Regions from separate parts of the Bradyrhizobium sp. 215_C5_N1_1 genome, predicted to be linked through region 1. Evidence: predicted binding sites of a transcription regulator. Region 1 holds the regulator's gene; each other region holds the start of a gene.
The links. The regulator PhoB, encoded in region 1, activates phosphate uptake and scavenging genes when phosphate is short. The targets are predictions, from matches to a motif close to TGTCATNNANCTGTCAT.

Region 1 (9,922 bases):
CACCTTCCAGCGCTTCGGCGCCGGAATTGCAGAAGAACACGAAGTCCGCGAAGCTTTCGTTGCACAGACGCGCGGCGAGCTTCTCGCCGTCCGGGCTCTGGAACAGGTTCGACATGTGCCAGAGTTTGGTGGCCTGCTCTTGCAACGCTTTGACCAACGCAGGGTGAGCATGGCCGAGCGCATTCACCGCCACGCCCGAGGTGAAATCGAGATAGCGATCGCCATTGGTCGCAATCAGCCAGCAGCCTTCACCGCGCTCGAAACCGAGGTCGGACCTGGCGAAAACGGGGAGCAAATGCGGCGCTGCGCTGTTAGTCATGACGATCACTTGAATGTTGCGGACGGCGTGAGCGTGCATTGCGCAACGCACCATTGACCGGCCCGGAAAACGAAACGTGCCGCCTTTTAAGGGCGGCACGCGAGACTATCTTATGCCTGGTGAAACCGGTGTCAATGCCGCCCGGAAAGCCTCGCGAAACGCAGAATCCGTAGTCTTGCGGTGGCGATTTTGCGTATTTCCGCCACGGAACATGTGGAAGCGAGTCGGCGGACTCTTGCGCGTGAGTCACGCCATATTGTAGCGTTTGGCTTGTCAGATACGACATCTCGTGCAGCAGTTCTGATCCTCTAAGTCCTCATGTACCGGCGTAAGCGTTCGGGCGCATCTGGTGCGCCCGGCGAGCCTTAAGGGATTCTGGCGGCACGGGTTTTTCGAAGCTTAGGCATTCGCCGTGCGGCCGCCAGGATGGCAGGCGCCGGCGAAGGAAAGGGTGCAATGACCGTTTTGACCTGGTCGGATGATCGCGTCGAGCAGCTGAAAAAGCTCTGGGAGGCCGGGCTTTCGGCCAGCCAGATCGCCGCTGAACTCGGCAATGTGACCCGCAATGCCGTAATCGGCAAAGTGCACCGGCTCGGCCTGTCGGGCCGCGCCAAGAGCCCTTCATCGGCAGCGCCGCGGCCGCGCAAGGCACGCCCCGCCCAGCACATGATGCGGGTGACCCGCCCGATCGCGCGCGGCAACACCGCGCTGGCGCAAGCCTTCGAAGTCGAGGTCGAGGCCGAACCGGTCACCTACGACAACGTCGTGCCGATGAGCCAGCGGCTGTCGCTGCTGGAGCTGAACGAGGCCACCTGCCACTGGCCGGTCGGCGATCCCTCGAGCCCGGATTTCTTCTTCTGCGGCGGCAAGGCGCTCTCCGGCCTGCCCTACTGCGCCCAGCACTCGCGCGTGGCGTATCAGCCCGCGGCCGATCGCCGGCGCGCGCCGGCGAAGCCGGGTCCGCGCTGAGGTATCGGATTAGCTGACTACGAAGACGGCGCCGTCACGCGATGACGGCTCAACTCACTCGGTGTCGTCCCTGCGAACGCAGGGACCCATAATCCCGGCGCGTAGTTATTGCGCGGGATGATCACTCCGAGTCTTCGCCAAACCACTCCCTGTGGTTATGGGTCCCTGCGTTCGCAGGGACGACATCGAGGATGCGGTGGCAGCCCGCTAAATCACGTCTGCCACAGCAACCCCTTACGCTTGCTCCGCCTTCGCAAAGCGATCGTCCAGTGCGTAGCCCGCGCCGCGGACGGTGCGGATCGGGTCCTGCTCGCGGCCGAGATTGAGCAGCTTGCGCAGGCGCCCGATATGGACGTCGACGGTGCGCTCGTCGATGTAGATGTCACGGCCCCAGACGCTGTCGAGCAGCTGCTCGCGCGAGAACACGCGGCCGGGATGCTCCAGGAAGAACTCCAGCAGGCGATATTCGGTCGGGCCGAGATCGATCGGCCGGCCCGAGCGCGCCACGCGACGCTTGTCGCGGTCGAGCTCGATGTCGCCATAGGCGAGCACGGTGGCGAGCCGCTCGGGGCTGGCGCGCCTGAGCAGGCCCTTCACGCGTGCCAGCAGCTCCGGGACCGAGAACGGCTTGACGATGTAGTCGTCGGCGCCGGTCGCAAGGCCCCGCACCCGCTCGCTCTCCTCGCCGCGCGCGGTGAGCATGATGATCGGGAGCTGCTTGGTCTCGGGCCGGGAGCGCAGCCGCCGGCACAGCTCGATGCCGGAGAGGCCCGGCAGCATCCAGTCGAGCACGATCAAATCGGGGATGTGCTCCTTGAGGCGGGTGTCGGCATCGTCGCCGCGCATCACCGTCTCGACGTCATAGCCGTCGCCTTCGAGGTTGTAGCGGAGAAGCTCGGTGAGAGCTTCCTCGTCCTCAACCACCATAATGCGTGCGCCCATGGTGTTCGTCGCTCCTTAAGTGTTCGGGACCGTCGTGGCGAAGGTCGTCATGTCGCCCTTCGGCCGCTTGTCGGTGATCGCCTGGCCCTCGATCATGTAGAACACGGTCTCGGCGATGTTGGTGGCGTGGTCACCGATGCGCTCGATGTTCTTGGCGCAGAACATCAGATGGATGCAGAACGAGATGTTGCGCGGATCCTCCATCATGTAGGTGAGGAGCTCGCGGAACAGCGAGGTGCAGATGGCGTCGACTTCCTCGTCGCCCTTCCACACCGCCATTGCCGCCGGCAGATCGTGCGCGGCATAGGCGTCCAGCACCGACTTGACCTGTTGCTGCACGAGGTCGGTCATGTGCTCCAGACCGCGGAACAGCTTGAGCGGATGGAAATCCGTCTCCAGCGCCGCGACGCGCTTGCCCATGTTCTTGGCGAGGTCGCCGATCCGCTCGAGATCGGTCGCGACGCGCATGGCGCCGACGATCTCGCGCAGATCCACCGCCATCGGCTGGCGGCGCGCGATGGTGAGAACGGCGCGCTCCTCGATCTTCTTCTGGAGCGCGTCGAGCTCGGCGTCGATGGTCACGACGCGCTGGCCGAGCGCGACGTCGCGGCGGATCAGCGCGTCGACGGAATCGACGATCATGCGCTCGGCGATGCCGCCCATCTCGGCGACCAGGCGCGTGAGTTCCTGGAGGTCGGTGTCGAAGGCCTTTGCGGTATGTTCAGAACCCATGTTCCGTCTCCTCAGCCGAACCGGCCGGTGATGTAATCCTGCGTGCGCCGGTCGGTCGGCGACGTGAAGATCTTGCTGGTGTCGTCGAACTCGATCAGCTCGCCGAGATACATGAAGGCGGTCTTGTCGGAGACGCGCGCCGCCTGCTGCATGTTGTGGGTGACGATCGCGATCGTGTAGTTCTCGGACAGCTCCTGGATCAGCTCCTCGACCTTGGCGGTCGAGATCGGGTCGAGCGCCGAGCAGGGCTCGTCGAACAAGATCACCTCGGGCCGCACCGCGACCGTGCGGGCGATGCAGAGGCGCTGCTGCTGGCCGCCGGAGAGCGACAGGCCGGAGGCGTTGAGCTTGTCCTTGACCTCGTTCCACAGCGCGCCGCCGCGCAGCGCCTTCTCGACGCGGTCGTCCATCTCGGACTTCGAGATCTTCTCATAGAGACGGATGCCGAAGGCGATGTTTTCGTAGATCGTCATCGGGAACGGCGTCGGCTTCTGGAACACCATGCCGACGCGGGCGCGCAGCAAATTGAGGTCCAGCTTGGGGTCGAGGACGTTGGTCTGGTCGAGCATGAGCTGACCGGTGACGCGCTGGCCCGGATAGAGGTCGTACATCCGATTGAAGATGCGCAGCAGGGTCGACTTGCCGCAGCCAGACGGGCCGATGAACGCCGTGACGCGGTTGGTGCCGAGCGCCAGATTGATGTTCTTCAGCGCGTGGTGCTCGCCGTAATAGAAATTGAGGTTGCGCACCGTCACCTTGGCCGGAGCTTCGGGCAGCACCGGCGCCTGGGGCAAACCACCGGCCGCGCTCATCGATACGGAAAGATCACTCATTTTGCGGTCCTCTCGGCGCTCAGAATGCGCGCGCCAATATTCAGGGCAAGAACGGTCAGGGTGATGAGCAGCGCGCCGCTCCAGGCGAGCTGCTTCCAGTAGGCGTAGGGGCTCTGCACGAAATTGTTGATGGTGACCGGCAGGTTCGCCATCGTCTTGTTCAGACCCAGGCTGAAGAACTGGTTCGACAGCGCGGTGAAGAGCAGCGGCGCGGTCTCGCCGGCGACGCGGGCGGTGGCCAGCATCACGCCGGTAATGAGGCCCGAGCGCGCCGCGCGATAGGCGATGCGCTTGATCACCAGCGAGCGCGGCAGGCCGAGCGCCGAGGCCGCCTCACGCAGTGCGTTCGGCACCAGCAGCAGCATGTCCTCGGTCGTGCGCAGCACCACCGGGATGACGATCACCGCAAGCGCGAGGCAGCCGGCAATCGCCGAGAAGCCGCGCATCGGCACCACCACCGCACCATAGATGAACAGGCCGATGATGATCGAGGGCGCCGAGAGCAGGATGTCGTTGATGAAGCGGATCACCGAGGTCAGGCGGTCGTTGCGGCCGTACTCGGCGAGATAGGTGCCGGCGAACAGACCGAGCGGCGCGCCGATGCCGACGCCGAGCACGGTCATGATGATCGAACCCACGATGGCGTTGCGCAGGCCGCCCTCGGTCGAGCCCGGAGGCGGCGTGTCCGCAACGAAGAGCTCCAGGTTCAGGCCGGCAATGCCGTTGTAGAGCAGCGTCATCAGGATCAGCGCGAGCCATGTGACGCCGAAGGCAGCGGCAGCCAGGCAGAGCACACGGATGACGATGTCCATGCGGCGGCGGCGTGCGTAGATCGGGTTCATGTTACTTCCCCGCCTTCTTTTCAAGACGCATCAGCATCAACCGTGCAGCCGCGAGCACGAAGAATGTCAGCACGAACAGCAGCAGGCCGAGCAGGATCAGGCCGGACTGGTGCAGGCCGTCGCTTTCGGCGAACTCCGATGCGATCGCCGCCGAGATCGTGGTGCCCGGGGCGAAGATCGACGACGAGATGCGGAACGAGTTGCCGATGATGAAGGTCACCGCCATGGTCTCGCCGAGCGCGCGGCCGAGCGCCAGCATGACACCGCCGATGACGCCGACGCGGGTATAGGGGATCACCACGCTGCGCACGACTTCCCAGGTGGTGCAGCCGACGCCGTAGGCGGCTTCCTTGAGCACCGGCGGCACCGTCTTGAACACGTCGACCGAGATCGAGGTGATGAAGGGCAGCACCATGATGGCGAGGATCAGCGCCGCGTTGAACAGGCTGAGATAGGACGGCGGGCCTGCGAAGATCGCGCCCAGCACCGGGATGCCGTCGAAGATCTTGATCATGAAGGGCTGGAACGTGTTGGCCAGGAACGGGCCGAGCACGAAGAAGCCCCACATGCCGTAGATGATCGAGGGAATGCCGGCGAGCAGCTCGATCGCCATGCCGATCGGGCGGCGCGCCCATTGCGGGCAGAGCTCGGTCAGAAAGATCGCAATGCCGAGACCGACCGGAATGGCGATCGCCATCGCGATGAAGGAGGTGATGAGCGTGCCGTAGATCGGGCCGAGCGCGCCGAGCACGGGCGGATCTGCCGACGGCGCCCAGCGCTGCGTCCACAGGAAGGCGAAGCCGTATTCCTTCATCGCCGGGAACGCGCCGACGATCAGCGAGATGATGATGCCACCGAGGATGAGGAGCACCGAGATCGCGGACAGCCGCGTGATCCAGTAGAAGGTGAGGTCGCCGAGCTTGAAGGCGCCCAAGGCCTTGGCGCGGTCATACGGTCCGGCGTCGTCGATTACATCGCTCTGAACGGCCATCTCTGCCACGCCGATCCCCTGTGCCCGTTTGATATACGCTTGTTGTCGGTCTTGTTGTTGGTCTTGCGCTCCGGATGCGGCGCGAGGCCGATCCGGAGCGGAGGTCTTGTGAGATCCCGGCGCCCAGTCCGGGACACAGAGCGCTTAGCTCTTGATCTCGGCAGCCCAGGTCTTCTCGATCAGTTGGACGACCGGGTCCGGCATCGGGATGTAGTCGAGCTCTTCAGCCGCCTTGCCGCCGCTCTTGAAGGCCCAGCGGAAGAACTTGATGGCTTCCTGCGAGGCTGCCTTGTCGGTGGCATCCTTGTGCATGAGGATGAAGGTCGCCGCCGTGATCGGCCAGGACTTGTCGCCGGGCTGGTCGGTCAGGATGACGTAGTAGCCGGGAGCCTTGGCCCAGTCGGCGTTGGAAGCGGCCGCCTGGAAGGCTTCGACCGTCGGCTGCACCGGCTTGCCGGCCTTGTTGACGAGGCCGGTGTAGGTCAGCTTGTTCTGCTTGGCATAGGCGTACTCGACGTAGCCGATCGAGTTCTTGGTCTGGCTGATGTTGCCCGACACGCCTTCGTTGCCCTTGGCGCCGACGCCGACCGGCCACTCGACCGCGGTGCCCTCACCGACCTTGCTCTTCCAGTCCGCGCTGGCCTTAGCGAGATAGTTGGTGAAGTTGAAGGTGGTGCCCGAACCATCCGAGCGGCGGACCACGGTGATCGCGTCCGACGGCAGCTTCACGTTCGGATTGAGCTTCTTGATCGCGGCGTCGTCCCACTTGGTGATCTTGCCGAGATAGATGCTGGCCAGGGTCTCGCCGTCGAACACCAGCTCGCCGGGCTTCACGCCCTCGATGTTGACGACCGGAACGATGGCGCCCATCACCATCGGCCACTGGACGAGGCCGTCCTTCTCGAGCTGCTCGGCCTTGAGCGGCGCGTCGCTGGCGCCGAAGGTCACGGTCTTGGCCTGGATCTGCTTGATGCCGCCGCCGGAGCCGATCGACTGGTAGTTCAGACCGTTGCCGGTCTCCTTCTTGTAGGCGTCAGCCCACTTGGAATAGATCGGGAACGGGAACGTCGCACCGGCACCCGTGATGTCGGCAGCAAACGCCGCCGTCGCCGATGCGGCGACCAAGCCGGCAGCGACGATAGTTTTGATGAAATTCATGGTGGTCTCCATACAGGGGAGCGAAGCGCCATCCGCGCCCGATCGCGCTCCCCGTGCCGCCCCTTTAGGAGCGGTCGGCTGTGCTTTTACGAAGGTTTCGTGACAGCTGGATGACACGGCCAAGCGATTGAAATCGCTTGAATATCAGGTCGAGGCCGCGGTCTTCGCCTGGGGAAAACAGGCCGTGAAAACGGCGCCCTGCTTGGGCACGCTCTCGATCAAAAGCCGGCCGCGATGGCGGTTAAGAATATGTTTCACCAGCGATAATCCGAGCCCCGTCCCGCCCTGCGAGCGGCTGTCACCGACGTCGACCCGGTAGAACCGCTCGGTCAGCCGCGGCAGATGCTCGGGCGCGATGCCGGGGCCGAAATCGCGGACCATGACCCGGATTTCCTGAGTTCCATCAGTGGCTGCCGCCGCGGCCAGCGACACGATGACACGTCCGCCCGACGCCCCGTATTTGAGCGCGTTCTCGATCAGGTTCTCGAACAGGCGGAGCAATTCCTCGCGGTCGCCCGCAATCATCACCGGGGTCTCAGGCAGATGGGTTTCGACCTCGACCTGGCGCTCCCGCGCCAGCGGCTCGAGCCCGTCGGCGACCTGGAAGATGATCGGCAGCAGGTCGACCAGGGTGTCGGGCCGCACATGGGCCGACAGCTCGACCCGCGACAGCGAGAGCAGATCGTCGATCAGGCGCGCCATCCGGGTCGCCTGGTTGTGCATGATGCCGAGGAACCGCTCGCGTGCCTTGGGATCGTCCTTGGCCTGGCCCTGGAGCGTGTCGATGAAGCCCGACAGCGCGGCGAGCGGCGTGCGCAGCTCGTGGCTGGCATTGGCGACGAAGTCTGCGCGCATCTCCTCGACCCGGCGCAGCGGCGTCTGGTCGTGGAAGGTCATCAGCATGCATTTGTCGGCGCCGCCGAAGGAGGTCGGCACCGGCACCGGCGTGATGGTCAGCTCCATCCAGCGGTCGACCGGGACATGGTCGAGATAGGTCGTGCGCCGCGGCTCGGTGGTGGCGATGGATTCACGCAGCGCGGTGATGATCTCCGGCGAGCGCAGCGCGAACTGGGCGAGCTCGTTCTTGCGCAGCGCCGGCGCCAGCTGGGCGGCGGCGGCATTGAGATGGATGACACGCCCGGCGCGGTCGAGCAGCACCGCCGGATCCGGCATGCCGGCGACGACCGCGGCCACCGCCGCGCTCTCGACCGGGTTGACGCGGCGGGTGTCGTCGCGCGAGGCGGCATTGTCGTGCAGCCTCCAAGGGATCAGCGCCGCGGCCGCGATGCAGAGGAACACCGTCGCCGCCCGCATCACCGACAATTCGCCGAGCGAGACCACCACCGACAGCGCCAGCGCCGCGGCGATCAGGATGACGGTCGAGTGCCGCAGCCGGTCGGACCAGGGCTGCGCGGAGGGAGAAGATGGTGCGTCGATCGCCATCGGGGCGGGCTTCTCCTAAAGGGGATGCGCCGGTCAGGCGCCGGTGTCGCTGCGCTCTCTCACATAGGCGGCTTCACGCGCCGGGCCGGGGTCGAGCTTGAGCGCCGCCTGCTGCAAGCGCTTCGATCGAGCGCCGATTATAACCTCGCGAAACGTCAGCAAGATTACAGATATGACGAAGGGGGAGAGATAATAGAGGACGCGGAACAGGAGCATGCCACCCAGCAGTTCCTCGCGGTCCATCTGCCAGAGGCCGACCAGCATGGCGGCATCGAACACGCCGAGCCCTCCCGGCGAGTGGCTGGCAAAACCGAGCAGCGTCGCCGAGACGAAGATCACCGCCACCACGACGAAGCCGAGATTGGGCTCGTCCGGGACCAGCACGTACATCGCCAGCGCACAGAAGCCGAGATCGATGATGCCAATGGCGATCTGGAGCAGCGTCAGCGGGCCGCCCGGCAGCACCACGGTCCAGGGCCCGCGGCCGACCACCCGCGGCTGGGTCCAGACCCAGACCACATAGGCGACCAGCCCCGCGATGATCATCATCGCCAGCATCCGGTTCAGCCAGGGCGGAAGCTGGTCGATCGCGGCAGCGGCTTCCGGATGGTAGGAGATGCCGAGGCCGAGCACCGCGGCATTGCCGAGCCAGAAGGTCAGGCCGGCGAGGAAGCAGATCTTTGCGACGTCGATCGCGTTCAGGCCATAGGCAGAATAGATGCGGTAGCGCACCGCGCCGCCGGTGAAGACGCTGGCGCCGACATTGTGGCCGATCGAATAGCTGGTGAAGGCGGCGAGCGCATTGATGCGGTAGGGCACATGGGCGTGGCCGATCGCGCGCACGGCGAACAGATCGTAGAAGGTCAGGGTGAAATAGCCCGCGGCCACGAACAGCGCCGCCATCGCGATCTGGCTCGGCTCGGTGCTCTTGATCGCTTCGAGGACCTCGTTGACGTCGATTCCCCGCAGCATGTGGTAGAGCACATAGCAAGCGATGCCGATGACCGCGACGCTGATCACAACTCCAAGCTTATGCAGGACTTGCTTCTGGCGCAGAAACGTCATCGCCCTGCGTATGGCTTCCAGCATCTAGACCTCGAACAACGCTTCAGCGGCCGGGGTGGCCGGCGGACAGGCGGACGACGCACAGGCATTCAACGAACCCTTGCCGCCGGCTCCGGCATCGCGCATGCCCCATGCCCTTCCACTAGCGCGTTTTGGGGCGGAGTGGAATTCAGCAATTCGAACAAAAACTCGTGCCTTCAATATTTTAGGCAGGGTTGCGGGCTCCTGATGCACTGATTGGCGCTTTCGGCGGCAAGACTGACGCGAATCTCCATGGCAATCCTGCGCAGGCGCCATGAAGTTTTGATGATTTCGACCGCACAATGTTCCGTCACGACTTAAGCCGACGTCAATCTATGGGCCGCCCCCGCCTGGCGAAAGAGGGGGTGGCCGGCGCTGTTGTTCAGGGATTTCAGGTGGGCCGAAAGGCCGCGGCGACGGTGGCGGCCTCAGGAAGCGATCGGAATCCGCCCCGGATCAGTGCCACGCGGAAGTGACGGCGGCCACGATTTCGTCGGTACCGGGAAAGTGGCCCTTGCTGCGGCTGGCGACAATGCTGTCGCCGACCCTGACCTGGAAGATCCCACCCTTGGCGGGCACAAGAGCCGCCTCCAGCGCCAGATGCTGC
Region 2 (9,922 bases), 8.4 Mb from region 1:
TCGATCCGCTCGTGCCGACGAAGATGGTCTTGTAGTAGACCTCGAAGAAATGGCCGCCCGGCAGCAGCGACATCTGCCCGTTCGCGATCAGGGCGTTGTCCTGGGTCGAGGCGACGATCGCGATGTAGACCGGGAATGCGACGATCGCGATCCCGATCCAGAGAATCGCGTGGGCGACGTAGCGCCGAAAGCCCTCTTCTTCGACCATCAGTAGGTCACCTTGCGTTCGACGAAGCGGAACTGGATTCCCGTCAGCACGATCACCATGACCATCAGGATCACCGATTGCGCTGCCGAGCTGCCGAGATTGCCGCCGAGCAGGCCGTCGGAATAGACCTTGTAGACCAGCGTGACCGTCGATGTGCCGGGACCGCCGCGGGTCATGGTGTCGATGATGCCGAAGGTGTCGAAGAAGGCGTAGACGATGTTGACGACCAGCAGGAAGAAGATCGTGGGCGACAGCAGCGGGAAGGTCACTGTCCAGAACCGCCGCATCGGACGGGCGCCGTCGATCGCGGCGGCCTCGAACACGCTTCGGGGGATGGCTTGCAGGCCGGCGAGGAAGAACAGGAAATTATAGGAGATCTGCTTCCACGCCGCGGCGAGGATGATCAGCCCAGCCGCCTGGTTGCCGTCAAGCAGCGGATTCCAGTCGACGCCCAGGTTGCGCAGATAGCGCGACAGCACGCCGAGCGAAGGATGCAGCATGAAGATCCAGAGCACGCCGACCACGGGCGGCGCCACTGCATAGGGCCAGATCAGCAGCGTGCGGTAGAGCATTGAGCCGCGCAGCGGCTTGTCCGCCATCACGGCGAGCAAGAGCGCGAAGGACAGCGACGAGACGGCGATGGCGAACGAAAAGACGAACGTACGGACAACCGCCTCGAAATAGGCCGGGTCCTTGAACAGGTCCTGATAATTCTCGAACCAGACGAAGCTTGTCGACAGACCGAAGGCATCCTGGAGCAGGAAGGATTGGATCACCGCCTGCGCGGCCGGCCAGTAGAAAAAAATCAGGACGATCGCGAGCTGGGGCGCAACCAGCGCGTAGGGCAATAGTTTTGCTTGGAAAATGGCTTGCTTTTGCATGATGTCAGGTGAGCGGCAGGCCGGCTTGCGGCCTGCCGCTCATCGCCTCACTTGACGGCGGTTTTTTCGAACTGCCGCAGCATCGTGTTGCCGCGCTCGACGGCAGCATCCAGCGCCTGCTTGGCGGTCTTCTTGCCGGCCAGCGCCTGCTCGATCTCTTCCGACCAGACGTCACGCAGCTGAACCATGTTGCCGAGACGCAATCCGCGCGAATTCTCGGTCGGCTCCTTGTTGGTCAGCTCGAGCAGCGGGGTCTCGAGATAGGGCTGATCCTTGTAGAAACCTTCTTCCTTCGCCTTGGCGTAGGCCGCCTTGGTGATCGGCAGATAGCCCGAGGCCTTGTGGATGTAGACTTGGCGATCGGTGTCGGAGAGGAAGGTCAGGAACTTCGCGACACCCTTGTATTCGTCGGCCGACTTGCCGCCCATCACCCAGAGCGAAGCGCCGCCGATGATCGAGTTCTGCGGCGCGCCCTTGACGTCCGGATAGTATGGCATCGGCACGGCGGTGAAGTTGAACTTGGCCTGCGCCTTGACGTTGCCGAAGAATGCCGACGAGGTCAGGTAGATCGGGCATTCGCCGGAGGTGAAGCGGCCTTCGCCGGTGTTGGTGCGGCCGGCATAGTCGTAGGTCTTGGTCTTCTGGAGCTCGACCAGGGTTTCGAGATGCTTGACCTGAAGCGGGCCGTTGAACTCCAGCACGGTGTCGAAGCCGTCGAGGCCGTTGGCCTTGCTGGCGAGCGGCACGTTGTGCCAGGCGGAGAGCTGCTCGAGATTGACCCAGGTGACCCAGGAGCCGGAGAAGCCGCAGGTGTCATGACCCGCAGCCTTCAGCTTCTTGGCGGCCTCGAACGTTTCGGGCCAGGTCTTGGGGATCTCGACGTTCGCCTTCTTGAGCTCGTCGAGGTTGACCCACATGACGGTCGACGACGAGTTGAACGGGAACGACAGCATCTCGCCCTTCGAGGTCGAGTAGTAGCCGGTGATGGCGGGCAGATAGATCTTGGGGTCGAACTTCTCGCCGGCCTCGGCCATCAGCTTGTAGACGGGTTTTACGGCGCCGGTCGCGGCCATCATGGTCGCGGTGCCGACTTCGAACACCTGCATGATGTGCGGGGCGTTGCCGGCGCGGAACGCCGCGATGCCGGCGTTCATCGTATCGGGATAGTTGCCCTTGTAGGTCGGGATCACCTTGTAGTCGGTCTGCGAGGCGTTGAAGTCGGTGGCGAGCTTGACGATGACGTCGTTGTTGGCGCCGGTCATCGCGTGCCACCACTGGATTTCGGTCACGGCCAAGGCCGGCGATGCGCCCATGCCGAACGTGATTGCAACTGCGGCAGCCGCCCCAAAGTGTCGAAGAGCCATCAAGTAAACCTCCCTTGGCCGTCAAAAAGAAGCGCTTGCGCTAGCAGCGCCATATGACGTTCACATGACTGTGTAAGCGGGAGAAACGAAAGCAGCAAGCGCGGCCAAAAGGGAAGCCGTCAAATAGGCGAATGCCGAGCGCGCAGCCTCCTCCGTTCGCGGTGCACATGCGTGCCCGCGCCGCAGTGCGGCATTTGCTCGGGTGAGGCGGCGAGGGCGTTTAGCGCTTGCGCTCGGGGCCGCAGACGGTGCCCTGCTCGACCATCGCGTCGATCTCCGATTTGGAGTAGCCGAACTCGCCCAGCACCTCCTGGGAGTGCTGGCTGAATTTCGGCGGCAGGCGCCGCAGGCTCGGCTTGCTGCGATCGAGCCGGATCGGCGAGGCCACGCCCTTGTACCAGTCCTTCTCGATGACATCGCCGCGGGCGATCGTGTGCGCGTTGGTCAAGGCCTGGTCGATCTTCTGCACGGGACCTGCGGGCAGGCCGGCGGCGAGCAGACGATTGCACAGCGGCTCGGCCTCGTGCTGGCTGAACACGGCGGCAAGCTCGGCCCGCAGCGCCTCGCGATTGGCGATGCGATCCTTGTTGCGGGCAAAGCGCGGATCGGTGCCGAGCTCGGGCTTGCCGATCTCCTTGGCGAGCTTGCGGAAGGTGCCGTCATTGCCGACACCGATGAAGATGTCGTCGGTCTTGGTCGGGAAGATCGCGTAAGGCACGAGGTTGGGATGCTCGTTGCCGGTGAGCGACGGCGGCTTGCCGTGCATGAAATAATTCGCGGTGTGCGGATGCATGATGGCAAGGCCGGTCTCATACAGCGTCGTCTCCAGGAACTGGCCCTGGCCCGAGCGCTGCCGCTCCGACAGCGCCATCAGGATGCCGATCGCCGCATAGAGGCCGGTGGTGATGTCGACCAGCGGCACGCCGATCCGCATCGGTCCGCTCTCGGGCGAACCGGTCGCCGCGATCATGCCGGTCATCGCCTGGATGATGGCGTCATAGCCGGGATTGCCGCCGCGCGGACCGTCGGCGCCGAAGCCGCAGATCCGGCAATGCACGAGGCGCGGGAATTTCTTGCTGAGCACATCGTTGCCGATGCCCCATTTCTCCAGCGTGCCCGGCTTGAAATTCTCGATCAGGACGTCGGCGGTCTCCAGCATCTTGAGCAGCACGAGGCGGCCGCCCTCGGAGGCGAGGTCGAGGCCGATCGAGCGCTTGTTACGGTTGATGCCGATGAAATAGGCCGCGTCTTCGTCGTGGAACGGAGGGCCCCAGTCGCGCACCTCGTCGCCGGCGGGCGGCTCGACCTTGATCACGTCGGCGCCGTGGTCGGCGAGGATCTGGGTGCAGTAGGGACCGCCGAGCACGCGCGTGAGATCGATGACGCGCAGTCCGCTCATTGCGCCCAAAACGGCTTCAGTCATGCCTTCGCTTCCCCTGTGTCGATGATTGATCACAGGCCTAGCGAGGTTTTTTTGCGCCAGCAATGGCTTGGTGCGTAGGGGCGTATGCGGTGCCGCCGTGCAATCCCGCAACGTGGCAAAACAACTAGACTAAAGGGAAGCGGCCGGCCCGAGGGGGATCTCGGGCCAGCCAATCCGCCGTTTGATCAGACGACCGTCAGGCGAACGTCGACATTGCCGCGCGTGGCATTGGAGTAGGGGCACACCTGGTGGGCCTTCTCGACCAGCGCCTCAGCTTCCGCCCGGGCAAGGCCCGGCAGCGAGACGGCAAGATCGATGTCGAGACCGAAGCCGCCGGCCGAGCGCTGGCCGATGCCGACGGTGGAGGTGACCGAGGCGTCAGCCGGAACCTTCGGCCCGCCCTGCGAGGCCACGAACTTCATCGCGCCGATGAAGCAGGCGGCATAGCCGGCCGCAAACAGCTGCTCGGGATTGTTGCCGGCGCCGCCTCCGCCGCCGAGCTCCTTCGGGGTGGTGAGCTTGACGTCGAGCGCGCCGTCGAGGGTCGCCGCATGGCCGTCGCGGCCGCCGGTGGCTTTGGCGCTGGTCTTGTACAGGACGTTTACCGACATTTTCGTCTCCTCAGGTCTTCGGGTTGGGGTGGAACCTACATCGCAAACAATTAGATTGCGCGCAATTGAAATCTGCATGCCTCACATTTAATTGTTCGCAATTGAATGTACGGCCGCCCGGTCCCAGAATGGAGGAAACCGCGTGAGATTCTCGATGCCCCGGAAATTATCGGCGCTGGACCCGCAGCGCCTCGACAATCAGATCTGCTTCGCGGTCTATTCGGCCGCGCATGCCTTCAACCGCGTCTACAAGCCGCTGCTCGACCGGCTCGGCCTGACCTATCCGCAATATCTGGTGATGCTGGTGCTGTGGGAGCGTGACGACGTGCCGGTCAAGGACATCGGCGAAAAGCTGTTCCTGGATTCGGGCACGCTGACACCGCTGCTCAAGCGCCTCGAGGCCGCCCACCTCGTTAAGCGCACGCGCTCGCGCGAGGACGAACGTCAGGTGCTGATCGCGCTGACCCCGCAGGGCCATGCCTTGAAGGAAAAAGCGCGCGCCGTGCCGCAATCGATCCTGGCGGCGTCGGATTGCTCGGTGTCGGAGCTGGTCGCGATGAAGGACGAGATCGTCGCGCTGCGGGATCGGTTGAATGCGGTGATCGGGGAGTAGGGGGGCGATCAGAAGTGCTTCTTCGCGAAGGCGCGCCCCGAGCCCGATTTCAGGTATCGCTCGAACGCGACAGCGCGTGCCGCGTCATCAAAGGCGAAATAGGTCCGAATTCTCCAAGGCCCATATTTCGACGTGTGTGGCACCTCGCCGGCGTTATGCTTGGCTAAACGGGCCCGTAGGTCGTCGGTGATGCCGACGTAGAAATGCTCGGAATTGAGACTTTCGAGGATATAGACGTATTTCATTCTGCTTCCTCCCCGGAGGGCAGGATAGCAGCTTGGAACCATCACGGGGCTTCGCTGGTGATCCTCGATGAAGTCCGCCGCCGCCCTTCGGGCTATGGCGGGACAGCCTTCGCTCACTTCGCTACGAGGGACTTCCCGGGCTTGCCCAGCCGAAGCTCGCGAAGCGAGCGAAGGCTGGTGGAGCCAGGCGGGATCGAACCGCCGACCTCTTGCATGCCATGCAAGCGCTCTCCCAGCTGAGCTATGGCCCCTTAGTCTTCCAGTTGGCAGGATCCTGGTGGATCACTCCCGACCGCCGAGCCTGGTGACTCGCGCGGTGCACCCTTTTTCACAGATCAGGGCTGATCTCAAGTCTCTTCATCACCTCCGACATCACCAATGATGTCCGTGACGTCCTCATCGCCCTCTTCGTCGTCGGCGATAAAGGTCGAATCATCGTCGTCATCGTCCTCGATGGTCTCGTCGACCTCGATGTCGTCCTCGGATTCGGGCACCGCGGCCTTGACCTTGCCGGTGTTTTCCTCGGCGTCGGCCTCCTCGAGCGAGACCTCTTCGACTTCTGCCGGCTCCGGCGTGGTGTCGGCAGCCGGCGTGTGGCGAGGTTCGGCGCCGCGAGTCGCGCGGGCCGGCGCCACAGGCGCGATCGGGACGACTTCGCCGGTATAGGGCGAGATCACCGGATTCTTGTTGAGGTCATAGAACTTCTTGCCCGTGGTCGGGCAAATACGTTTGGTTCCGAGTTCGGACTTGGCCACGGCAGGAATCCTGGGAATGTCTGAAAAGCGGTGTTTCACTTGGCTAGTTGGCGGCCCGCTGTCAATAGCGCATTACGGGAGAAAGACATGCCCGTGACGGCGGGCAGACCTTGTGGTACCTGCCCCGCGAGCCCCGCAGGGACGTTTCGGGCCTATCCAAGGACACAAACTTGACTGATTCCGACAAGCCGACGCCGCTTCAGTCGCGCGCAAGCGGTCCCCTGACCGGGAAAGTACGGGTCCCCGGGGACAAGTCGATCTCCCACCGCGCCCTCATCCTGGGCGCGCTCGCGGTCGGCGAGACCCGGATTTCGGGCTTGCTCGAGGGCGAGGACGTCCTCAACACCGCCAAATCCATGCAGGCGCTGGGCGCCAGGGTCGAGCGCACCGGCGATTTCGCCTGGAAGGTGAACGGCGTCGGCGTCGCCGGCTTTGCCGAGCCCAGGGCGCCGCTTGATTTCGGCAACTCCGGCACCGGCTGCCGGCTCGTCATGGGCGCCGTCGCCGGCTGCCCGATTTCGGCGGTTTTCGACGGCGATGCCTCTCTGCGCAGCCGCCCCATGCGCCGGATCCTCGATCCGCTCGAGAAGATGGGCGCCAAAGTGGTGTCCGGCGGCGAGGGCGGACGTCTGCCGCTGACCGTCCAGGGCGCGCGCGATCCGCTGCCGATCACCTACAAGACCCCGATCGCCTCGGCCCAGATCAAATCGGCCGTGCTGCTGGCGGGCCTGGCCGCGCCCGGCACCACGACGGTGATCGAGACCGAGGCCAGCCGCGACCATACCGAGCTGATGCTGAAGCACTTTGGCGCCGACATTACCTCCGCGCAGGAGGGTCAGCACGGCCGCCGCATCACGCTCATTGGCCAGCCCGAGCTGCATGGCGCCACCGTCGTGGTGCCCGCCGATCCCTCCTCTGCGGCCTTCCCAATCGTCGCGGCGCTGATCGTCGAAGGCTCCGATGTCGTCCTGTCCGACGTGATGACCAATCCGCTGCGTACCGGCCTGTTCACCACGCTGCGCGAAATGGGCGCCTCGATCGAGGAAAGCCAAGTCCGCGGCGATGCCGGCGAGCCGATGGCGCAGCTGCGCGTGCGCGCGTCGAAACTGCGCGGCGTCGAGGTGCCGCCGGAGCGCGCACCCTCGATGATCGACGAATATCTCGTGCTGGCGGTGGCGGCTTCCTTCGCCGAGGGCACGACGATCATGCGCGGCCTCCAGGAGCTGCGCGTCAAGGAATCCGATCGGCTTGAGGCCACCGCCGACATGCTCCGCGTCAACGGCGTGAAGGTGGAGGTTTCCGGCGACGATCTGATCGTCGAGGGCCGCGGCCACGTTCCGGGCGGCGGCACTGTCGCCACGCACATGGATCATCGCATCGCGATGTCCGCGCTGGTGATGGGCTGCGCCTCCGACCAGCCCGTGACCGTCGACGACACCGCCTTCATCGCCACCAGTTTCCCGGACTTCATCCCGATGATGCGTTCGCTTGGGGCCGAGTTTTCATGATCATCGCCATCGACGGGCCCGCGGCCTCGGGCAAGGGGACGCTCGGCAAGCGCCTCGCCCACCATTACGGCTATCGTCATCTCGATACCGGCGTCATTTATCGCGCGGTGGCCTACGCCGTGGTGGAATCCGGTCATGATCTCCGGGACGAGGCGGCTGCGGTGCAGGCTGCGCTGGAGCTTGATCCCGAAAAGTTCGGCAATCCCGCCCTGAAGACCCAGGAGGCCGGCGAGGGCGCCTCGATCGTCTCGGCGATCCCCAGGGTTCGCGAGGTCCTGCTCAATTTCCAGCGGCAATTCGCCGCCGATCCGCCCGGCGCCGTGCTCGACGGCCGGGACATTGGAACCGTGATCTGCCCCCATGCCGACGTGAAGATCTTCGTCGTGGCCGACCCCAGGGTCCGCGCCCACCGCAGGACCATGGAGGCCAAGGCGAGGGGCGAGGAGGCGGACGAGGCGGCGGTGCTCGCTGACATCATCCGGCGCGACGAGCGCGACAAGAACCGGCCGATTGCGCCCTTGAAACCGGCCCCGGATGCTTACTTGCTAGATAACTCCCAACTGGATATAGAAGGCGGCGTCCGGGCCGCCATCGACATTATCGAGGCCGTCCGAGCGGGCCGGTCGCGGGGTTAAGCCGCCGCCGTCATTGGAGGAAGCGCCCGCTCCCGCTCTTTGAGGTCGATAACCCCGGTCCCCTGTTTGGGCCCGGCGCGATCCAGGCTCCGGACCAAGATTTCCACGTATCGAACGCGCGGGCCTCAGCCGGCCCGCCTCCGCTGTTCCGCCTCCATGCCGGAGCAACGAGCGGTCGCTCGAAGGTCTTGCGGACCTTCCGACACTGCGTGTGCGATGCGCCCATGAACCCAACGGCCGGCACGACATCCGCAACTGGAGAACAAATGGCTTCGATTTCTGCTGATACCTATAGCCCGTCGCGCGACGATTTCGCCGCGATGCTCGACGAGTCCTTCGCAGGTGGCAACCTGCAGGAGAGCTCCGTCGTCAAGGGCAAGGTGGTTGCAATTGAAAAAGACATGGCCGTCATCGACGTCGGCCTGAAGACCGAGGGCCGCGTTGCCCTGCGCGAATTTTCCGGCCCCGGCCGTGAGAGCGAGATCAAGGTCGGCGACGAGGTCGAAGTGTTCCTCGATCGCATCGAGAACGCCCTCGGCGAAGCCGTGTTGTCGCGCGACAAGGCGCGCCGCGAAGAGAGCTGGGGCAAGCTCGAGAAGGCCTTCCAGAACAACGAGAAGGTCAACGGCGTCATCTTCAACCAGGTCAAGGGCGGCTTCACCGTCGACCTCGACGGTGCCGTGGCCTTCCTGCCGCGCTCGCAGGTCGACATCCGTCCGATCCGCGACGTTGCGCCGCTGATGAACAACTCGCAGCCGTTCCAGATCCTCAAGATGGATCGCCGCCGCGGCAACATCGTCGTCTCCCGCCGCACGGTGCTGGAAGAGACCCGCGCCGAGCAGCGTCAGGAGCTGGTGCAGAACCTCGAAGAGGGTCAGGTCATCGACGGCGTGGTCAAGAACATCACCGATTACGGTGCGTTCGTTGATCTCGGCGGTATCGACGGTCTGCTGCACGTCACCGACATCGCGTGGCGCCGCGTCAACCACCCGACCGAGGTGCTCTCGATCGGCCAGACCGTGAAGGTCAAGATCATCAAGATCAACCACGAGACGCACCGCATCTCGCTGGGCATGAAGCAGCTGCTGGACGATCCGTGGCAGGGCATCGAAGCCAAGTACCCGCTGGGTGCCCGCTTCACCGGCCGCGTCACCAACATCACCGACTACGGTGCGTTCGTCGAGCTCGAGCCGGGCATCGAAGGCCTGATCCACGTCTCCGAGATGTCGTGGACCAAGAAGAACATGCACCCCGGCAAGATCGTTTCGACCTCGCAGGAAGTCGAAGTGCAGGTGCTGGAAGTCGATTCCGTCAAGCGCCGCATCTCGCTCGGCCTCAAGCAGACCATGCGCAACCCGTGGGAGGTCTTCGTCGAAGGTCACCCGACCGGTTCGGTGGTCGAGGGCGAAGTCAAGAACAAGACCGAGTTCGGTCTGTTCCTGGGCCTCGAGGGCGACGTCGACGGCATGGTCCATCTCTCCGACCTCGACTGGAAGCTTCCGGGCGAGCAGGTGATCGACAACTACAAGAAGGGCGACGTGGTGAAAGCCGTGGTGCTCGATGTGGACGTCGAGAAGGAGCGTATCTCGCTCGGCATCAAGCAGCTCGAAGGCGACCCCTTCGCCGAGCCGGGCGATGTCAAGAAGGGCGCGGTCGTGACCTGCGAAGTGCTCGAAGTG
Region 3 (9,922 bases), 3.3 Mb from region 1:
ATCATCGCGAGCAGGAAGCCGACCAGCGGCGACAGCACGATCGCCAGCACCGCCTTGGACAGTCCGCTCCACACCGCAGCCGAGATCCCCGCCTTGGCCATGCCGCCGCCGACGAGACCGCCGATCAGCGCATGCGACGACGAGGACGGGATGCCCAGCCCCCAGGTCACCAGGTTCCAGACGATCGCGCCGACAAGGGCCGCGAAGATCACCTGGGCGTCGACCACCGCGGGCTCGATGATGCCGGTGCCGATGGTCTGGGCAACATGCAGCCCGAACACCATGAAGGCGATGAAATTGAAGAACGCCGCCCAGAGCACCGCGAATTGCGGCCGCAGCACGCGGGTGGACACGATGGTCGCGATCGAATTGGCGGCGTCGTGCAGGCCGTTCAGGAAGTCGAACAGCAGCGCGACGGCGATCAAGCCGACGAGGACAGGAAGTCCGAGCGCAGCATCCACGGCGCGACTCCTGCCCTAAACTTGCTCGATGACGATGCTGTTGATCTCGTTCGCGACGTCGTCGAAACGGTCGGCCACCTTTTCGAGATGGTCGTAGATCTCGACGCCGACGATGAAATCCATCGCGCTGCCATCACGATGCTTGAGGAACAGCTCCTTCAGCCCGATGTCATGGAGATCGTCGACCCGGCCCTCCAGCTTGCCCAGCTCCTCCGTGATCGCGGTCAGCATCGCGACGTTCGGGCCGATCGACTGCATCAGCGGCAACGCGCGCCCCACGAGATTGGCGCATTCGATCAGGAGCCCGCCAATCTCCCGCATCGGCGGCTCGAAGGTGCGGACCTCGAACAGCATCACGGCCTTGGCCGTCTGCTGCATCTGGTCGATGGCATCGTCCATCGAGGTGATCAGATTTTTGATGTCGCCACGGTCGAAGGGGGTGATGAAGGTGCGGCGCACCGCCGTCAGCACCTCACGGGTGATGTTGTCGGCGTCATTCTCGAACTGGTTGACACGCTGGCAGTAGACCGGCGTCTCCTCGCCCCCATTGAGCATGCCCTGGAGTGCGATCGAGCCCTGGATCACGGTCTGTGCATGGCGGTCGAACAGGTCGAAGAACCGTTCTTCCTTGGGCAGGAAAGCGCGAAACCATCGCATCATGGGGATAGGCTACCGGTTGGAAATGGCCCGGCCCGAACGGACCGTCATGAAACTGTCATAGACCATTTCCACCCCGCGCGCGTGTCATCTCACGCCCGCGAAGCAGGATCATCCACCGGATTATCGCGCCAATGAAATTGGCGCGATATCAATGACTTAGAGCGAGCGCCGGAAGTAATGAGCGATTTCGCCGATGACGCCGCGGCGGAAGGTGAGCACGCAGACCACGAAGATCGAGCCCTGGATCACCGTCACCCATTGGCCAAAACCCGCCAGATATTGCTGCATGGCGATGATCGCGAAGGCACCAACCACGGGGCCGAAGATGGTGCCGAGACCGCCAACCAGCGTCATCAGCACGACCTCGCCCGACATCGTCCAGTGCACGTCGGTGAGCGAGGCATTCTGCGCCACGAACACCTTCAGCGATCCGGCAAAGCCGGCCAGCGTGCCGGACAGGACGAAAGCCAGGAATTTATATTGGTCGGTCCGGTAGCCGAGCGAGATCGCGCGCGGCTCGTTCTCGCGGATCGACTTCAGCACTTCACCGAACGGCGAGTTGATGATGCGGTAGATCAGCAGGAAGCCGGCGAGGAAGCCGGCCAGCACGACGTAATAAAGCACCGTCGGCTTGGAGAGATCGAGCAAGCCGAACATCCGCCCCTGCGGAATGCCCTGAATGCCGTCCTCACCATGGGTGAACGGCGCCTGGAGGTAGATGAAGTACAGGAGCTGCGACAGCGCCAGCGTGATCATCGAGAAATAGATGCCCTGGCGGCGGATCGAGATATAGCCGGTGATGAGCGACAGCCCGAACGCCGCGACGATTCCAACGAGGATGCCGAGCTCCGGCGGCAACGCCCACACTTTCAGCGCGTGCGCGCTGCAATAGCCGGCGGTGCCCATGAACATTGCGTGGCCGAACGACAACAGGCCGCCATAGCCGATCAGCAGGTTGAAGGCGCAGGCAAGCAGCGCAAAGCACAGCGCCTGCATCACGAAGAACGGATAGACGCCCGTGAAGGGCACCGACGCCAGCAGCAGCGCCATCACCACGAACACGACCATCTCGTCACGCATCGCGCGCGGGGTTACCGGCAGCGTGTCGTCCGTCAAGGCTGTCATATCAGGCCGCCCTTCCCGTCAGTCCCGTTGGCTTCACCAAGAGCACCAGCACCATCAGCACGAACACGACGGTGTTGGAGGCCTCGGGGTAGAAATACTTGGTCAGGCCCTCGATCACACCGAGCGCAAAGCCGGTGATGATGGAGCCCATGATCGATCCCATGCCGCCGATCACGACCACCGCGAACACGACGATGATGAGGTCGGCGCCCATCAACGGCCGCACCTGGTTGATCGGCGCCGAGAGCACACCGGCGAGCGCGGCAAGGCCGACGCCGAGACCGTAGGTCAGCGTAATCATGCGCGGCACGTTGATGCCGAAAGCGCGCACCAGCGTCGGATTCTCAGTGGCCGCGCGCAGGTTAGCACCGAGCCGCGTCTTCTCGATCAGGAACCAGGTGGCGATACACACCACCAGCGAGAAGATGACGACCCAGCCGCGATAGATCGGTAGGAACATGAAGCCGAGATTCATGCCGCCCTTGAGCTGGTCCGGAATGGCGTAAGGCAGACCGGAGGAGCCGAAATAGTTCTGGAACACGCCCTGCACGATCAGCGCGATGCCAAAGGTCAGGAGCAGGCCGTAGAGGTGGTCGAGCCCGGTCAGCCATTGCAGCATGGTCCGTTCCAGGATCATGCCGAAGATGCCGACGATAACAGGCGCGATCAGCAGCGCCCACCAGTAGTTGATGCCGCCGAGGCTCAGCAGGAAATAGGCAACGAACGCGCCCATCATGTAGAGCGCGCCGTGGGCGAAATTGATGATGTTGAGCATGCCGAAGATCACGGCAAGCCCGAGACTGAGCAGCGCGTAGAACGAGCCGTTGATCAATCCCACCAGTAGCTGAGCGTAAAGAGCCTGCATCGATCCCGCACCCGGTCCCTTCGGCGTTGCCTGAAAATCGCCCGCAGGCCTGATGGCCTGCGGGCGGTTATCTTACTTCTTCAAGAGCGCGCACTTGCTCTCGGACAGCGGCGTGAAAGCCTGGTCGCCCGGCACGGTGCCGACCAGCTTGTAGAAGTCCCACGGCCCCTTGGACTCCGAGGGCTTCTTCACCTCGAACAGGTAGGCGCTGTGGATGGTGCGGCCGTTCGGCTGGATCTCGCCCTTGCCGAACAGGTCGTCCTCCGTCGGCAACGACTTCATCTTCTCGACGACCTTGACGCCGTCATGAGGATTGCCGCCGAGCGCTTCCAGCGTCTTGAGATAGTGACGCACACCCGCATAGACGCCGGCCTGCACCATGGTGGGCGGCGCGTTGTTCTTCATCTTGTCGGAGAAGCGCTTGGAGAAGGCCCGGGTCTTGTCGTCCATGTCCCAATAGAACGTCTCGGTGAAGTTGAGGCCCTGCGCGGTCTCGAGGCCAATCGCCTTGACGTCGGTGAGGAACAGCAGCAGCGCCGCGAGCTTCTGGCCACCCTTGACGATGCCGAACTCGGCCGCCTGCTTGATCGAGTTGGTGGTGTCGCCGCCGGCATTGGCAAGACCGATGATCTTGGCCTTCGAAGCTTGCGCCTGCAGCAGGAACGAGGAGAAGTCCGGCGTGTTGAGCGGATGCTTGACGCCGCCGACCACCTTGCCGCCGTTGGCGGTGACCACGGCCGTGGTGTCGCGCTCGAGCGCCGCACCGAAGGCGTAGTCCGCGGTCAGGAAGAACCAGCTGTCGCCACCGGCCTTCACCAGCGCCTGCCCCGTGGTGTGGGCCAGCATGTAGGTGTCGTAGGTCCAGTGCACCGTGTTGGGCGAGCACTGCGCGTTGGTGAGGTCCGAGGTCGCGGCGCCCGAGTTGATGTAGACGCCATTCTTTTCCTTGATGACGTTGTTGACGGCGAGCGCCACGCCGGAGTTCGGCACGTCGACGATGATGTCGACCTTGTCGACGTCGAACCATTGCCGCGCGATCGCGGTGCCGATGTCGGGCTTGTTCTGGTGATCGCCGGAGATGATGTCGATCTTCCAGCCCTTCGCCGCAAGGCCGGAATCTTCGACGGCCATCTGGGCGGCGAGCGTCGAGCCGGGACCGCCGAGGTCGGCGTAGAGGCCGGACTGATCGGACAGCGCGCCGATCTTGACGGTCTTGTCCTGCGCAAAGGCTACGCCAGCCGTGGTGACGGCCAACGCCGTGCCGAGCAGAAACGACGCAATCGACTTTTTCATGCTACTTCCCTCGTGAATTTTCTCGTGGCCGTTTGACGCTTGGCCGTCTTAGACGCCGAGATAGGTGTGGAGCTTGTCCATGTTGGCGGCAAGCTCCGAATTGGAAAATCCGTCAATGATCTTGCCGTGCTCGACCACGTAATAACGGTCGGCGACGGTGGATGCGAACCGGAAATTCTGCTCGACCAGGAGGATGGTAAAACCCTCCTTCTTGAGCCGTGCAATGGTGTGGCCGATCTGCTGGATAATGACAGGCGCAAGACCTTCGGTCGGCTCGTCCAGCATCAGGAAGCTCGCGCCGGTGCGCAGGATGCGCGCGATCGCGAGCATCTGCTGCTCACCGCCGGAGAGCTTGGTGCCCTGGCTGTTGAGACGTTCCTTCAGATTCGGAAACAGATCGAAGATCTGCTCGAGCGGCAATCCACCCGGGCGAACCACCGGCGGCAGCAACAAATTCTCCCGCACATCGAGACTGGAGAAAATGCCGCGTTCCTCCGGGCAGAACGCGATGCCCATCCGCGCGATCTTGTCGGAGGTCGCGCGGATGATGTCCTGGTTGTTGAACTTCACCGAGCCGGTCCGCTTGCCGATGATGCCCATGATCGACTTCAGCGTGGTCGTCTTGCCGGCGCCGTTGCGGCCGAGCAGCGTAACCACCTCGCCCGCGTTCACGTCGAAATTGATCCCGTGCAGGATGTGGGACTCGCCGTACCATGCTTCCAGGTTGCGGACCTGGAGGATGTTGCCGCCGGTTGCGGCTTTTGCGGGAGCGTCCGCGGTTGCAGTCTCAGGCATGACCGGCTCCCAGATAGGCTTCCTTGACGCGCTCGTCCTTGGTGAGTTCGCTGTAATGGCCCTGCGCCAGCACCTGTCCGCGCGTCAGCACGGTGATGATGTCGGAGAGATTGGCCACGACGCTCAGATTATGCTCGACCATCAGGATGGTGTACTTCGCGGAGATGCGTTTGATCAGCGCCGCGATCTTGTCGATGTCCTCGTGGCCCATGCCGGCCATCGGCTCGTCCAGCAACATCATCTCGGGGTCGAGCGCGAGCGTCGTTGCGATCTCGAGCGCGCGCTTGCGGCCGTAGGCCATCTCGACCGCGGGCGTATTGGCAAACTCGCTGAGGCCGACATCGTTCAACAGTTCACGCGCGCGATCGTTGAAGCGGTTGAGCACGGACTTGGAGCGCCAGAAATCGAAGGAACTGCCGTGCTGGCGCTGGAGCGCGACGCGAACGTTTTCCAGCGCGGTGAGATGCGGAAATACCGCCGAGATCTGGAATGAACGGACCAGTCCCAGGCGCGCCACGTCGGCTGGCGCCATCGCCGTGATGTCCTGCCCCTTGTACAGAATTTTGCCGGCGGACGGTTTGAGGAACTTGGTCAAAAGATTGAAGCACGTCGTCTTGCCCGCCCCGTTCGGGCCGATCAACGCGTGAATGCTCCCACGGCGAACCTTGAGCGCAACGTCGCGGACGGCGAAGAAGCCCGCAAACTCCTTGGTCAAGCCTTCCGTTTCGAGAATGAACTCATCGGCCAAACAGATTTCCCCCTGCCCGCACAATACGCGTGGCTGTCCTTAGTTACTTCGGCTTTCCGGGGGCCTTGGAGCCTGTCCCGGAACGTCGCCTCCGGGCGCGGAATATGCCGGAGGTGACGGGGGTTAGGCAAGGCGGAAAGCTGAGCAGATCAGGTCTCCGGCCGGGAGGCTTATGCTCCCTTAGTCGGACGCGTTTTGATGTCGCCTGCCCGGCCTCCCGGTTCGCAAGGCACCGGTCATCAAGCCGTCGTTAACGGTCTTTCTTCCCGCGCGCCAGCCTTCATAGAAAATTTTCCCGCCGCATGGATCATGCGCGGGTTTTATGCGTCGGGAATATTGTCTTGGAAATTGCCTTGGATTTTGCAAGCGCCGCTCCTTCTGTCGTCAAGTCGATCAGGCAGCGTGATCTCCTGAACACGTGGCTGCGACTTTATGCGCGCGGGCAGATGGTGCCGGCGATCTGGGAGTATCAGCCCGCGCGGCTCGAGGAAGAGCTGTCCGATCTCATCTATTATACCGTCGACATCTCGGCGCCGACGCCGCGCCTCATCATCCAGAGCGAAGGTACGCGCATCTCGCGCGCCTATGGACAGACCGGCAAGGGCGTTCTGCTCGACGACTACATCGGGCCGCGCCTCGCACCCTTCGTGATGCCGATCTATTATGAATGCGTGGCGCGCGGCCTTCCGGTCTACAGCGTGGCCGACGTCGACGACATCTATGGCCGCGTGGTTGCCTATGAACGGCTGCTGCTGCCGTTCCAGACCGACGGCAAGGTCTGCCACGTCATCGCCTCGCTCAAGACATTCTGCGAGGACGGCGGCTTCGAAATCAAGAATCTGATGCGCGGAAATGACGCGCTGCCGCGCCCGAAACTACGCGCGGTGATCGACCGCGATCTCTTCCATCGCGCTCCCGGCCGGATCGCTGCCGCCGACGTCGTCGAGTTCGCCGATCAGCCCGGCGTCACCACCGAGATCGTCGAGCTGAATTAGGGGTTAGCGCGATCTGGCGCCGACCTACTTGGCCTTGACCTACTTGGCCTTGACTTCCTTGGCATAGATATCCGGCTTGAAGCCGACCAGAAGCTTGCCGCCGACTTCGAGCACCGGCCGCTTGATCATCGATGGTTGCGCTAGCATCAGCGCCAGCGCCTTCTTCTCGGTGAGGCCTTCCTTGTCGGAATCCGGCAGCTTCTTGAAGGTCGTGCCAGCGCGATTGAGCAGCGTCTCCCAGCCAGCCTTGTCGCTCCACTGCTTGAGCTTGTCCTTCTCGGCGCCCGCCGCCTTGTAGTCGTGGAACTCGTAGGCGACGCCATGGGTGTCGAGCCATGCGCGCGCCTTCTTCATGGTGTCGCAGTTCTTGATGCCGTAGATGATGTTGGGCAAGACCTTCCTCGCGCATGCGTCGTTGGATGACTGCAGCGTTGTACGAAACTCCGGTTCGCGCAACAACATTGCGAACGAACCCCGCTCTCCGAACGGATACATCAATGCACGCCACTCACGATCCCGCCGCGGCCGCGTCGCCAGCCATCGACTTCAACGCCTTCCTCGCGGTCGATATCCGTGTCGGCACCATCGTCGATGCAAAACCGTTCCCGGAGGCGCGCAAGCCGGCCTGGCGGCTGTGGATCGACTTCGGTCCCGCGATCGGCGTGCGCAAGAGCTCGGCCCAGATCACCGAAAATCATCCGCTCGAGACGCTGGTGGGGCAGCAGGTCGCGGCCGTCGTCAACTTCCCGCCGCGCCAGATCGGTCCTGTTGTCTCGGAAGTGTTGACGCTCGGCTTCCCCGATGCCGAGGGCAAGGTCGTGCTGGTGCAGCCGAGCAAGCCTGTGCCGAACGGCGGACGACTGTTCTAGCCGCGCGATTGCGGGCCGGGCCGCCGTTACCTCCCGCCATACCCCCGGCGGCGGCTTGATCCTCCTGTTTCCGGACCGTCTGGACTTGACCAAGATCGCCTTTGGTCATAAAAATGACTGACTGATCGTTTTTTATTGATGCCCGACTATATGGCGGCCCCATCAGGCGAACGGTCAAAACGACCGATCTGTCAGTTATTTATGGACTGCCAAAATGCCCAAGATCAGCGACAAGCAACGCGAAGGTAGGCGGCAGCAGATCCTCGAAGCGGCGCTTGCCTGCTTCGCCGAGCAAGGCTTTCACCAGACCGGCATGGCCGACATCGTCAAACGGTCGGGCTTAAGCCACGGCGCGGTCTATCTCTACTTCCAGAGCAAGGACGATTTGATCGAGGCGCTCGCCGACGACCGGCATCGTCGCGAGGCCGTGCTCAACTCGGTGGCACAGGGATCGGGTGATCCGATCGAAGGACTCCACGCGCTGATCCGCGTCTACGCGCAATGGCTCACCGATCCCGCCGGCGAAGCGCGGCGTCGCGTCGGCATCCACGGCTGGGCGGAGGCCCTTCGTAACCGCCGCGTCCGCACCAGCGTCGTCGAAGGCATCGACATGCCGCGCGCGCTGATCGTGGCGCTGGTCGAGCGCGGCCAGCATGACGGCCTGATCAAGCGTGACCTCGGCGCCGATGCGATCGCGCGCGTGCTCATCGCGATCTTCCAGGGCTTCGTGCTGCAGAAATGCTGGGGCGAGGATTTTGATATCGAGGCCTGCATGACGGCCGTCGGCGGCGTGATCGAGGGATTTCGCTCGACCAGGCCTGACATCAAGCGACGGACCAGGACGTAAGCGATGTCCTGGATTCACGATCTCCTCGCAGGCATTGGCGTCGGTCTCGTCGGCGGACTGACATCGGGCTTCATGGGTACGAGCCCGGGCGGCGGGCTTGTCGTCTTCACCGTGCTTCTGCTCGGCGCGGAGCAGCATGTCGCCCAGGGGACGTCGCTGATCACGCAGGTCCCGCCCACTGGCCTCGCCGGCGTACGCCGCTACTGGCAGAGCGGCAATCGCAGCCCGCTGCAATGGATCGCCTGGATCGGCCTCGGATTTCTCGTCGGCGGTGCCGGCGGCGGTTACGCCGCGGCGGCGGTCTCCGACTCGGTGCTGCAGTGGACCTACGTCGTCTATCTCGTCGCGCTGATCGCCCTTCTGATCCTGCGCCGCGACCGCAAGGACGGGAGCCTCGCGGCGGCCGACCGAGACGAACTGCCTTGGCTCCCCCTGCTCCTCATCGGCGCGCTTGCCGGATTTTCCTCCGGCTTCATGGGCATCGGCGGCGGGCTCGCGATCACCGTCGGCCTCGCCGCGGGCCTACGCGTCCCGCAGCACCAGGCGCAACTCGTCAGCCTCATCTTCTCGGTCATCCCGACCAACATTCCGGCGGCCTGGATCTACTGGAGCAAGGGGCTCATGGTCGGCTGGCCGGCCATCGTCGGGATTCTCGCCGGCCTCTGGATCGGCACCGATCTCGGCGCACGCGCGGCCAACGGCGTCAGCCAAGCGGTGCTGCACAGGGTCATGATCGCCCTCATCTCGGTGATGGCGCTCTACATGACGCATAAGGCGCTGACCTGATTCTACGGCCGCTTCGGAATGTTCAGCCCACGCTGCACGGCAGGACGCGCCAGCCCCCGTTCGAGCCAGGCACCGATCGACTTGAACTGGCTGAACTCGACGAGATCGCCGGCGCCGTAGAAGCCGATGAGATTGCGCACCCAGCCGAGCATGGAGATATCGGCGATGGTGTAGTCGTCATCCATGAACCACTGCCGGCCGGAAAGATGCGTCTCCATCACGCCGAGCAGACGCTTGGCCTCGCCCACGTAACGTTCGAGTGGCCGCTTGTCCTCAAAATCCTTGCCGGCGAATTTGTGGAAGAAGCCGACCTGGCCGAACATCGGCCCGATGCCGCCCATCTGGAAATGCACCCACTGGATGGCCTGGTAGCGGCGCGCGGCGTCCTCCGGCAGAAGCTTGCCGGTCTTCTCGGCGAGGTATTGCAGGATCGCCCCGGACTCGAACAGCGGCAGCGGCCGGCCGCCCGGACCGTTGG

Region 2: the regulator PhoB is predicted to act here: its motif matches at 2,507-2,523, upstream of ugpB (sn-glycerol-3-phosphate ABC transporter substrate-binding protein UgpB).
Region 3: the regulator PhoB is predicted to act here: its motif matches at 1,164-1,180, upstream of AB7G19_RS25275 (DUF47 domain-containing protein).

Annotation. Positions count from the first base shown of each region.
Region 1 is NZ_CP197228.1:8,542,439-8,552,360, forward strand. Features, by position in the region: gene AB7G19_RS41235 (aspartate aminotransferase family protein) at 1-319, opposite strand, end outside; gene AB7G19_RS41240 (GcrA family cell cycle regulator) at 776-1,288, shown strand; gene phoB (phosphate regulon transcriptional regulator PhoB) at 1,523-2,230, opposite strand; gene phoU (phosphate signaling complex protein PhoU) at 2,246-2,962, opposite strand; gene pstB (phosphate ABC transporter ATP-binding protein PstB) at 2,974-3,795, opposite strand; gene pstA (phosphate ABC transporter permease PstA) at 3,792-4,637, opposite strand; gene pstC (phosphate ABC transporter permease subunit PstC) at 4,639-5,628, opposite strand; gene pstS (phosphate ABC transporter substrate-binding protein PstS) at 5,773-6,786, opposite strand; gene AB7G19_RS41275 (ATP-binding protein) at 6,931-8,229, opposite strand; gene AB7G19_RS41280 (lysylphosphatidylglycerol synthase domain-containing protein) at 8,263-9,318, opposite strand; gene AB7G19_RS41285 (Rdx family protein) at 9,772-9,922, opposite strand, start outside.
Region 2 is NZ_CP197228.1:117,024-126,945, reverse strand. Features, by position in the region: gene ugpE (sn-glycerol-3-phosphate ABC transporter permease UgpE) at 1-208, opposite strand, end outside; gene ugpA (sn-glycerol-3-phosphate ABC transporter permease UgpA) at 208-1,089, opposite strand; gene ugpB (sn-glycerol-3-phosphate ABC transporter substrate-binding protein UgpB) at 1,137-2,453, opposite strand; gene AB7G19_RS00535 (CaiB/BaiF CoA transferase family protein) at 2,674-3,876, opposite strand; gene AB7G19_RS00530 (organic hydroperoxide resistance protein) at 4,062-4,487, opposite strand; gene AB7G19_RS00525 (MarR family winged helix-turn-helix transcriptional regulator) at 4,642-5,100, shown strand; gene AB7G19_RS00520 (GIY-YIG nuclease family protein) at 5,109-5,345, opposite strand; tRNA gene AB7G19_RS00515 (tRNA-Ala) at 5,521-5,596, opposite strand; gene AB7G19_RS00510 (TIGR02300 family protein) at 5,693-6,100, opposite strand; gene aroA (3-phosphoshikimate 1-carboxyvinyltransferase) at 6,271-7,608, shown strand; gene cmk ((d)CMP kinase) at 7,605-8,243, shown strand; gene rpsA (30S ribosomal protein S1) at 8,510-9,922, shown strand, end outside.
Region 3 is NZ_CP197228.1:5,202,316-5,212,237, forward strand. Features, by position in the region: gene AB7G19_RS25270 (anion permease) at 1-461, opposite strand, end outside; gene AB7G19_RS25275 (DUF47 domain-containing protein) at 477-1,121, opposite strand; gene AB7G19_RS25280 (branched-chain amino acid ABC transporter permease) at 1,278-2,246, opposite strand; gene AB7G19_RS25285 (branched-chain amino acid ABC transporter permease) at 2,248-3,111, opposite strand; gene AB7G19_RS25290 (ABC transporter substrate-binding protein) at 3,184-4,404, opposite strand; gene AB7G19_RS25295 (ABC transporter ATP-binding protein) at 4,453-5,199, opposite strand; gene AB7G19_RS25300 (ABC transporter ATP-binding protein) at 5,192-5,947, opposite strand; gene AB7G19_RS25305 (hypothetical protein) at 6,250-6,942, shown strand; gene AB7G19_RS25310 (ArsC family reductase) at 6,982-7,335, opposite strand; gene AB7G19_RS25315 (tRNA-binding protein) at 7,440-7,811, shown strand; gene AB7G19_RS25320 (TetR/AcrR family transcriptional regulator) at 8,026-8,658, shown strand; gene AB7G19_RS25325 (sulfite exporter TauE/SafE family protein) at 8,662-9,444, shown strand; gene AB7G19_RS25330 (glutathione S-transferase family protein) at 9,447-9,922, opposite strand, start outside.